DNA from 2 places in the Myxosarcina sp. GI1 genome. Region 1 is predicted to be linked to the other one. Evidence: riboswitches for the same ligand, from Rfam matches in the RefSeq annotation. Region 1 holds a riboswitch; the other holds the start of a gene.
The links. A riboswitch is a leader RNA that binds a small molecule or an ion and turns the genes downstream of it on or off. The one in region 1 is predicted to bind cyclic di-AMP.

Region 2: it holds a riboswitch for cyclic di-AMP, as region 1 does, so the genes downstream of both, ntrB (nitrate ABC transporter permease) here and KV40_RS19275 (hypothetical protein) in region 1, are expected to answer to the same signal.

What each region holds. Positions count from the first base shown of each region.
Region 1 covers NZ_JRFE01000024.1:431,990-437,549, forward strand. The annotation lists partial or broken gene KV40_RS36765 (hypothetical protein) at 1-176, opposite strand, end outside; gene KV40_RS19265 (SLC13 family permease) at 238-1,572, opposite strand; gene KV40_RS19270 (hypothetical protein) at 1,719-1,985, opposite strand; gene KV40_RS19275 (hypothetical protein) at 2,091-2,318, opposite strand; cyclic di-AMP (ydaO/yuaA leader) riboswitch at 2,406-2,535, opposite strand; gene KV40_RS19280 (DUF433 domain-containing protein) at 2,779-3,006, shown strand; gene KV40_RS19285 (peptide ABC transporter substrate-binding protein) at 3,031-4,743, opposite strand; gene KV40_RS19290 (hypothetical protein) at 4,909-5,560, opposite strand, start outside.
Region 2 covers NZ_JRFE01000022.1:48,492-54,051, reverse strand. The annotation lists gene KV40_RS15640 (sulfate ABC transporter substrate-binding protein) at 13-1,140, opposite strand; gene KV40_RS15635 (Hsp20/alpha crystallin family protein) at 1,436-1,900, opposite strand; cyclic di-AMP (ydaO/yuaA leader) riboswitch at 2,295-2,446, shown strand; gene ntrB (nitrate ABC transporter permease) at 2,535-3,368, shown strand; gene KV40_RS15625 (CmpA/NrtA family ABC transporter substrate-binding protein) at 3,408-4,802, shown strand; gene KV40_RS15620 (ABC transporter ATP-binding protein) at 4,905-5,560, shown strand, end outside.

The sequences.
Region 1 (5,560 bases):
CAACGATAAGAACAGTTGTTCCGAGCTTCCTCAAGTGAATCACAAGTTAGCTCATTAGTGGCAATATATTCCGTTCTATTGGTAGAAATAGTAACCCGAAATAGTTTTACTTTTTTTTCTGAAGGAAACTTTTTAAGTTTAATTAATTTGCCTTGTTGTTTGTCCTGCTGATTCCAACGGTTGAGTAATAGCTGTGGCTTCTAAACCTTCTATTCGTTCGCTATATGCCTCCAATAATTAAAAGAAAGCAATAGCAATATACAAAGCTGCCACCGCAAGCTGTACGCCCATGACAGGAATACCGTATCTAAGAAAGCGACTAAAAGAAATTCGACCGCCGTGTAATTCGGCTACACCTGCTGCCACGATATTGGAAGATGCCCCCATCAAAGTCCCGTTACCCCCTAAAGTCGCCCCAAACATCATGGCGTAAAACAAAGGCAAAACTTCAGGTGGCAATTGACCGTTAAATCCAGGAGCGAGTATTTCTACACCGACAAAACCCACATTGACCAAATACTGTTTGAGTAGAGGCACCATCGCTACCACTAGGGGAATATTCGGCACGACGCTAGACAACAAACCGACTACTACTAATAAGCATAAAGAGCCCAAGGCGATATTTTTACCGAGAATAACCGCTAATAGACCCGAAATACTGTTTAAGACTCCCGTTTTTTCAAGCCCGCCAATCAAAACAAAGGTAGACATAAAAAAGACCAGAGTACTCCAGTCCACATCCTGCAAAATATGATTGACCGTATCAATTTTACTGCGGTCTGCTAGTAATAAAGCGATCGCTGCTCCCAACAAAGCTACCGCAGCAGGAGGAATGGGAGTGGGTAGAGATTCGCCAATCACAAAGAAAGTTAGCACTGCCGCCATTAGCAAGCCACCCAACAGTAAAACTCTGGGGTGGTTAATCTTTGGCTGGGGTAAATTTTTGGTATCTGCCAGTTTTTTGTTCCAGATATTGCGGAAGAGAAAAGGTGCCAAAACTAATATTGCCCCGACGGCAACTGCACCTCCCAAACTCAAACGTACTAGGTAGTCATTAAAGCTCAAGTTCACCGCATCGCCAACAATAAAAGTAGCTGGGTCGCCAACTAAAGTTAATAGCCCAGCACTATTTGCCACAAACACCATCAAAATCAGTAGGGGAACAAAATCAATACCTACTTCTTGAGCGATGGGAGGAATTAGGGGAGCGAGTAACATCACTGTAGTAGCATTGGGCAATACCGCACAAATGGGAGTGGTAATAGCAATAACACCTAAGACGAGTCGTTTACCTTCGCCTTTAGCTAACATCACCATTTGCGTACCTAAGTAGGCGAAGATATTTGTTGGTTCAAAAGCTCGCACCATGACCATCACGCCAAAAAACAGCGCGAGAGTGGCGTAACTTTGACCGATGTAACCAATTGCTTGGTTGAGAGTCATGATGTGGGCAAACACTAACACCAACGCCCCCAAAAAAGCAGCAATAGTCAGATGCAGTCTCTCCGTAAGAATCGCGCCGATAACCGCAGCGAAGGTAGCTGCTGCGACGATGGCTGGTAAATTATTCACTGTAATTTCCATAGTTGATAAAGTAAGGATAAAATTTTAATGAATATTTGCCTAAAAAAAGGCAGTTAGCTGTAATTACTAACTGTCATAAAGGGTGTAGGGTTTGTCTAACCACTCAATAATCGGTAATATTAACTGGCAACGCTTTAAATATGTAATGATTTAATTGCTAACTTTGATGAACTTGTTGAATCGGGCAAGGAGTAAACAAGTATTTTATCCTCGTGCCAAATTTCCCAGCGACAAAATAAATCTTCTGCTATTGGTTCGAGCGATTCGTGGGAGGGCAATTCAACTTTCACAGTGGTTAAATAATAACCATCGCTAATTTGGCGATATCCATAGCCGATAACTTTCCCTTTAATACCCGTAGTTTTATGACGTACTCGGTCGCCAATATTAAGCTGCAACATTTACTTCAATCTCCTTTCTATCTGAACTTAAATTTATGCTTATTACTAAGAGCGATTGGGCTAGCGCCTAGCCTTCGGATTGCTCTAAACAAGAAAACCATTGATTTAAGCTGCAAGTTTTCTCTGGGGAGATTGAACTACTATCAGTAGTAGATAGCGTACAAAATGCCACTTTCCAAAAGCATCTTCTATGTTTCTAAAAGAAATCTGCTTGAGAGGTTTAACCTTAAGGATTAAAAAATAGGTAGAAGCTGTAAGGCGGAATCCATAACCGACTACCCGACCTACTTTTCTCGTTTGCTTGTGCTGTACTATATTGCCGATTCTAAACATCTAATGAATCTCCTTAATAACTGACGAACAATGAAGAGAGCAGTTAGTAATAAAGGAAGATGACGAGACTCAATAGATATAGTCTCTTCAATCTCCTCCCAATGCCGACGAGGTTAGCTGACGGGCTAGGACTGAGAGATGTCCCTTTCTAAATAGAAATACGCCCCAAAAAAATGGTTCCCCCGCTTCTGCAAACAGAACTAGGCTGACTGAACTCTATTTTGATTTTTATTCTACTTACAATAGCACAAATTTGAATTCGCCAACAGTATCAGTACGTTGCTAAATATTGACATTGTCTGGAGTGGCTACTATGTATCAATCCCCGATCTAAAAGGCTACATGTACTACCTTGATATGAGTTGATTTTTGAACTTATTATAATCTCGGTGTTTCCTTGAGCTTTGGTAGAGATCGCTTTTTAACGCTTTTTTCACTTGTAATAAAAATAATTTTAGTTATGAACTACAGAGACTATATTACGATCGAACCAAATAAGCGCGGTGGTAAGCCTTGTGTACGTGGCTTGCGAATTACGGTTTATGAAGTGCTGGAATACTTAGCCTCCGAGATGAGTGAAGCAGAAATTCTCGACGATTTTCCCGATCTGACACGAAAAGATTTAAAAGCTTGTATTGCTTATGCTGCTGACCGCGAGCGTCGGTTTATGACCGCTTCATTATCTTAATGAAGTTGCTCTTTGATGGCGCGTCTATTCTCTGCGCCAATTCATAATATCCCAAGTTCGCAAATCCCAAGGTGTTAGTTCGTAACCAGAAATATCGTTAGCGAAAGCTACGACATCGGCACGATGCACCAGAGGTATAACATGATGACCTTTGACTAACATATCGTTTAGCTCGATAAAAATCTCCTCTCTCTTAGCAGAATCTAATTCGCTACTAGACTGCTGCCACAGGCGATCGTATTCGGGGTTACAATAGCGCGAATTGTTATCACCAGACCAGTTATTAGCTTTTTGGGGAATTTGGTCGCAGGTATAAAATTTCATATAGGCGGCAGGATCGGGACTGGTGTTACCTGTAGTATACATTTGCAAGTCTGCATAGAAATGTTCGACAGTCTCGTTATTGCTAGGATCGCTGGAAAAATAAACGCTGGGATCGATGCTTTTTAGTTCTACTCCGACTCCAATAGACTGCAATCCTTGCTTGACTACGGTTTGGGTTTTCTGACGCAGGGGATTGACTGAAGTTTGAAACAGAATCTGCATTTCCGCACCGTTTTTATCGCGAATACCGTTACCATTAGTATCTTTCCACCCTGCTTCATCTAGCAATTGATTGGCGCGATTTAGATTGTATTCGTAACTAGTATTATTAGAAACATACTGTTCGGGAGCAACTAAAAAATTGGGGGTAGCTTTGCCTGTAATGCCGTATAGCTGTTCGGCAATTGTATCGCGATCGATCGCTAAAGCCAAAGCCTCTCTAACTTGGGGATCGCTAAAGAAAGGATGGGGAAATTTGACGCTGGAACGCTCTCCCGAAGGTGCGACTTTATTAGGATCGCTATGATTGATAATAATCCTTTCCATTAACGCACCATAGTTAGTTACCACCTTACCCTGTCCCGCAGTTTCTAACTGTTGCAACACTGGTGCTTCTACCTGGAGATTGTAGGCATAGTCAGCATCTCCTGTCTGTAGTACCGCTCGTGCTGCCGAGGTAGCATCACCACCACCTTTGAGTTCTACTCGTTCAAAACCCAATTGTTCTAGCTGGCGAAATTCGGGATTGGGTTCGTAGATAACCGTGTCTCCTGGTCTAAAATCTACTACCCGATAGGCTCCCGTACCGATGGGTTTTAAATTAGCTGGTGCTTCTCTAGCGTTGGCTCCATTGTATTGTTGATAGATATGTTGGGGTAAAATCATCCCTTCAACCCCGACAAAAACCAAATGCCACGCAGGATTGACATTTTTAAAATTAACTCTTACTGTATGGTCATCGATCGCTTCGACACTTTTAATTACATCATAAGTACCAGCCGAAACCGAACCTACCTGAGGATTGGCAATAAATTGATAGGTAAAAACTACATCTTTGGCAGTAAATGGGGTGCCGTCAGTCCACTTTACATTCTGTTTGAGTTTCCAAGTTACGGATTTGCCATCGGCAGCTACACCACCATTTTCTACCGTCGGTACTTCGGCAGCGAGAAAGGGAATTAGTTCGCCGTCATTATTAAAACTAGCAAGGGGTTCTAAAGTGATGCGGCTAGCTTCAGCGTCTTTAAATCCTGTGGATAAATGGGGATTGAGAATAGTGGGTGCTTGCCAATATAACAGCTTTAAAAGCTTATTATCCTGCTGGCTGTTAGAGACTGTAGGGGAACTACCGCAGGCAGTTAGTAAAGCGATCGAACACAAATAGCAAATAGAGATAAATTTTTTGGCAGTCACTAATTTTTCTTACTCCTCAACCAGTTTACGGGTATTGGAGATATTTTAATCGAAAGAATAAAGCAATTCTCAATTGAATGAAATACACTGCGATCGAGAATTGCTTCGTACTAAAAACTAGTGTAGGTTTGTAGACTCTCTATTTAAGTCAGCAAAGCACAGTAACTAAACTAATTCTGAAAAAGAATATACTTCATTTTCAAAATAGAACTCCTCAAAGTTTCTTACGGTCATAGTTGAATCTAAATTACCAAAAGTTACTGTATTGTTACGAGGAGAGCTTGAAATAATTGTATACTCGTCAAAACTACCAGATAGTTTTAAAGTATCGCGATCTCTACCGCCATCTAGACAGACTTTGCCGTTAAAACCTCCAATTTCAAAAACATCATTGCCTCTGCCGCCATAGATTTTGGCGTTTTCTACAGCACCTGTTTGGTCTGGTAAAAAAGTAATTTCTCCTGTTAGAGGATCGCTTTCGGTTATAGCTGCATGAATATAGTCGTCACCATTTCCAGCACAAATTACACCATTAGCAATTCCGCTAGTGGTACCGTAACCTAAAATTTTGTCGTTGCCATTGCCAGTATCAATTCTGCCAGAGTTGTTAATTCCGATCGCAACGCTATTAAGATTATCAGCCAAACTATTAGTTACAGTATCGCTGAAAGGGTTATCAGCAAAAGCTTCAGCATCAGCATTCGCATTTGCAACAGCAGCCGAACTGACATTTGCTATTCCCATAACAAGATCGTTACCAGCATCGGTGATAATTCTGCCAGAGTTGTCGATTCCAATTGCAATACTACCTGCAACG
Region 2 (5,560 bases), on a different contig from region 1:
AATTAGTAGTTCTTATTTCGCTGTGAGAGCTTTTTCCTGAATTTTGTCGAAAATTGCTTTATCGGCAAAGAATTTAGTTTGCACTTTGTCCCATCCGCCCATACTTTCGATAGTAAATAGCTTGTCGATTTTAGGGTATTGACTGGCAAACTCTGCTGCTACACTTTGGTCTACTGGACGAAAACCGACACGAGCAAATTCTCGCTGTGCTTCGGGTGTGTATAAGAAATTAACAAAGGCTTCTGCTACCTCACGAGTATTGTGTTTGTCTACATTGGCATCAACTACCGCAACTGGACTGTCAATAGAAATGTTGTAGTCGGTGGGAATAAAGTAGGGTAGTGTATCTCCCTGCTGTTTTGCCAACAGTACCTCGTTTTCATAGTTGATTAAGGCATTTCCCTGTCCCTGTTTGTAAAATACCTCTGTTGCCTCGCGAGCATCTTTAGGCAGTACGGGTACATTGAGATAAACTTTTTCAACAAAATCTTCCGCCTGTTGCTCGGTGCCACCAGCTTCAGTGACAGAACCCCATAAAGCTAAAAAGTTCCACCGCGCACCTCCAGATGTTTTAGGGTTAGCAGTAATGGCGTGAATATTATTATTAGCCAAATCCGACCATTTACTTATTTTTACGCTATCATCGCGAGTCACAACTGCCGCTACCGACTTGTGAACGATGGAGTCATTGGGCAACTCTTGTTCCCAACCTGGTTTGATTAATCCCGCTTGCTCAATTTTTTTGGTGTCTAGTGCCAGTGCCAATGCAACTACATCGGCTTCTAGTCCATCAACTACGGCGCGAGTTTGCGAACCAGAACCGCCATAGCTTTGGTCGAAAGTGACGGTTTGTCCAGTTTTTTCTTTCCACTGTTCGGCAAATTCGGGAATGATTTTTTCGTAGGCACTTTGAGTAACTGCATAAGATACCAAAGTTAAATTTACCGACTCGCTAGCCTCAGCATCATTGCTATCTGCTGGCGAACAAGCGGTACTGGTGAAACCAATTAACACTCCTGTCAGCGACAAACCTATAAATCTTTGTGGCGATTGGCGATGCCAGTGCGCAGAGCGCGATAAGTCCGAAGGGCATCCGCTTCGCGATCGCAGGTGGTGTTTGATATATCGGCTCCAAATCATGACAAGTTCCTCAACCTTTAGTTAAATCGAATTGTACCGCATAAATTCTAAAATGCAAACAAAAATGTTTTTAAAAACATTTTTAATACAAACAAGATTGGATCTTTTTTATATAATGCTTGCCATACAAGGGTTTTCTGCTTTTAGTTTGGTTATTATTGCGAAAGCTAATTGAGCCAAGATTAAATAGCGCGTAAATTTTTGACAGCAAAAAACCCAGTCACGCTTTTGGTAACTGGGCTTAATTATTAATCTATGTGACTAGAAGTGTGAACCTTTAGCTTTGAAGCACCAATTATGCAGTTTGGTTTTTAGCTTCACCAAGATTAATTTTCACTACCTTATTTTTTTCTGCTTCCGATTTAGGTAGAGTCAGATTGAGAATACCGTCTTTGTATTCGGCAGTAACATTGGTGTTTTGAATTTTTACGGGTAGAGGAATTACTCTAGAGAATTTGCCGTAACGAAATTCACTTCTGGTTTTACCACTGTCTTCAGATTTAGTTTCTGATTTGCGTTCGCCAGAAATCGCTACGCGATCTGCCATAACCTGAATATCTAGATCTTTAGCTTCCATGCCAGGAACTTCGAGTTTGAGATGCAAAGCATCATTTTTTTCGGTAATTTCGGCAGCAGGAACTCTAGACAAATTATTAAAGTCACTCCAAGATTCGGGAGTTAAAGCATCGTCGAATAAACGATTTAGTTGACGTTGTAAAGAGTTCATTTCTTGCCAGGGATTGTATCTTGTTAAAGCCATAATTAAAGTTTTCTCCGATTGCTATTTGCTTAACTTAGTTGGTTTATTTGTTTCTTTAATTATTATGTTAATTAGTAAGTTGAATATTCTTAAGTGTGGCTTGTATCCCATACATAGTAGTGCTTTCTGCCCGAACCAATAACAGCTTATTTAAGTAGAGTAAACTGCACTTCTATCGGTTCGGTTGAGTTTTTATTACCCGATCGACATTACGAACAATGAACAGTGAACAGTGAACAGTGTTTAGCGGTCCGTTGATAATTGCTCATTGCTCATTGAAAAGTTGTTCATTCGACTAACGACTAACAACACCAATTTTCGGTACGTACTGCGTAAAGTCAGTATCTAATATCTATCTAATTATATATATGCAAATTAAAAAAAGAACTTATATTTTTCTATTAAGCCTAGTCTCTACTAGCTAACTCAATTTAGCGACTAGAGAGCGGGGGAACCAAATCTGGGGCGTATCTCTAAGGAAAAAGCAGAGAAGGACAACTCTCAGTCCTAGCCCGTCAGCTAACCTCGTCGGCGTTGAGAGGAAACTGAAGGAATTTTTTAATTTATCCTCATCAGTCTTCCCGAATCATACTGTTCATTCGTGTGAATTCCTGAAACATGGGGGTTATTTATCATGAATTTGTCTATTCTTGCCGTTGCTGGGCAGATAGCCTGGAAGCGAATTAAGCCCGTAGTCATTCGTGACACTGTTTTATTACCTGCGGCGGGTTTTTTAGGTTTGATACTTGTTTGGTGGGCGATCGCGCTAGTACGCCACGAACTAATGCCCACACCCCCAGAAGCTCTAATCGAAAATTTAGACTATATTTTTCATCCCTTTTATCGTCGGGGACCTGGAGATTTAGGATTGGGTTGGCTATTGCTAGCAAGTTTGAGAAGGGTTACTATTGGCTTTTTAATCGGGGCGGCAGTAGCCATTCCCGTAGGATTTTTAATTGGAATGTCGCGATCGGCGATGCTGGCAATTAACCCCTTGATTCAAGTTCTCAAGCCCGTATCCCCTCTAGCGTGGTTGCCAATCGCTCTGGCTATTTTCAATCTTGCCAATCCTTCGGCAATTTTTGTAATTTTTATAACTTCTCTGTGGTCTACGATTATTAATACTGCGATGGGCGTAGCCAGCGTACCAAAAGACTATCAAGATGTGGCGCGAATGCTGGAAATGCCCACTTGGAAAAAGATCGTGAAAATTATTTTACCTGCCAGCTTGCCCTATATTTTTACTGGCTTGCGAATTAGTTTGGGGGTTGCCTGGTTAGTCATCGTAGCAGTAGAGATGTTGACTGGCGGTATCGGTATTGGCTTTTTTGTCTGGGATGAATGGAGTCGCCTCAATCTCAGTTCGGTATTTTTGGCTGTATTTGTTATCGGTTTGACGGGTTTGATCCTCGACTACCTCTTGAGTTTGTTGGAAACATGGATAACCCATCGTCCCGCTCGTTCTTAGTTGCCAAGTCTATTTAGCTAAGCTGGAGAATTTTTATAAATGAATAAGCTAACTCGAAGAGCCTTACTACAAGGCTTGGGGGCGAGTGCGTCAGCGATCGCCTTTGCTTCTTGTACTAATAGCAGTCGCACTACCTCAAAGTTAACCAAACCTGCCCTAGCAGTCGAACCAGTTGTAAATCCCAAAAGTTTAGAAAAACCCAATCTAACTATTGGCTATGTTCCCGTTAATGACTGTGCGCCCTTTGCCGTTGCCTGGGAAAAAGGTTTATTTCACAAGTATGGTTTAAATGTCACTCTCAGCCGCGAGGCTAGTTGGGCTAACTCTCGCGATGGGGTAATTTTTGGTCGCCTCGATGCTTCACCTGTAGTTTCTGGGGCGGTGATGAACGCTAGAGCAGGAGCCGAAGGAGCGCGTAAAGCACCCTTATGTGCGGCTATGACGATTCACCGTCACGGTAACGCTATGACACTGAGTAAAGAACTTTGGGATGCTGGTGTTCGACCCTGGCAAGATTATCGAGGAGATTTAGAACAGTTCGGACGCGATCTAGACGGTTACTTTGGCAAGGCTCCTCCAGAAAAAAGAGCTTGGGCAGTAGTGCTAAGTTCGGCAATTTATGAATATTTTACGCGCTATTTAATTGCTGCTACAGGTTTAGATCCCGTCGAGGAGTTTCGCATTTTAATCACGCCGCCACCCCAAATGGTTAGCAATATGCGTATCGGTGCGATGCAGGGCTATATGGTGGCAGAACCATGGAATACACGGGCAATTTCTGGTAATGAAGGCATTGGGTTTACTTTCGCTCAGGGTCGTGAAATCTGGAAAGGACATCCCGATCGCGTTTTGGCAGTAATGGAATCGTTTATTGACGAAAATCCCAAAACCTATCGTTCTTTAGTCAAAGCATTAATTGAAGCCTGTCAATATTGCAGCAAACCAGAAAATCGCCCAGAAGTAGCCGAAATTATTTCTGGACGTTCTTTTACAGGTGCCGAACCTAAAATAACTAGTGCTGGTATTGTGGGCAATTACAACTATGGCGGTTTTGACGACAAGCAGCGAATTGTAAAGAGCCTGGAAACTACCCTGTTTTTCGATCTTCCTAGCGATGTTTCCACTATTCCCAACGATCATTCGACTTTTTTATGGCAGTCGCAAAACTTATGGCTACTTACCCAAGCAGTACGCTGGCAACAGGTAGAAAGATTTCCCAAAAATGCCGACGAAATTGCCCGTAAAGCTTGGCGTACCGATCTGTATCGAGAAATTGCTGCCGAAATGGGCATCGAATGCCCGACAGAAAATCATAAAGTCGAATCAGCAGAGGCATTTATTGATAATAAAGCCTTCAATCCTAGCGATCCCGTTGGCTATCTCAACAGCTTTAAGATTCGCGCTAATGCACCGCGCTCATTTTTTATGTCTTGAGACGAGGCAATAGGCAATAGTAAATAGGATTCATCGAGCGCACAGTGTGTAGCGACTATAGCCTACAGCTTTAATTATTTTACTAAAACAGGAGCCTTTACAATGTACGATTATAATACTGCGACAACACATTATACGAGAGAGCGCGATCGAGAAGAATTTTTAGTAATTGAAAATTTAGTCAAAGCTTTTCCTACTCCCGATGGCGGACGGGTAGTAATTCTCGATGGCATCAACCTAACTATTGGTGCGGAGGAGTATATTTCAGTTATCGGTCACTCTGGTTGCGGTAAATCGACTTTATTGCGAATTGTTGCTGGTTTAGACAAAGCAACTTCGGGATTAGTAACTTTAGAAGGTAAAGAAATTCGTAAGCCTGGTGCCGATCGCATGATGGTCTTTCAGAACTATGCACTGTTACCCTGGCTGACGGTTAGAGAAAATATTCGCTTAGCAGTAGATGAAGTTCTCGATGGGGCATCTCGCGCTGAAAAAGCTGGTCTGATTGACGAGCATCTAGCAATGGTTAATTTAACCCAGGCTGCCGATCGCTATCCCGATGAAATATCGGGAGGAATGAAACAACGAGTGGGAATTGCTCGCGCTTTAATTACTCGTCCGAAAATGCTGCTTATGGACGAACCTTTTGGTGCTTTAGACGCTCTTACTAAAAGAAAGCTACAGAAGCAGGTACTAGAAATTTGGGAAGGACATCGACAAGCGGCAATGATGATTACTCACGATGTTGACGAGGCGAT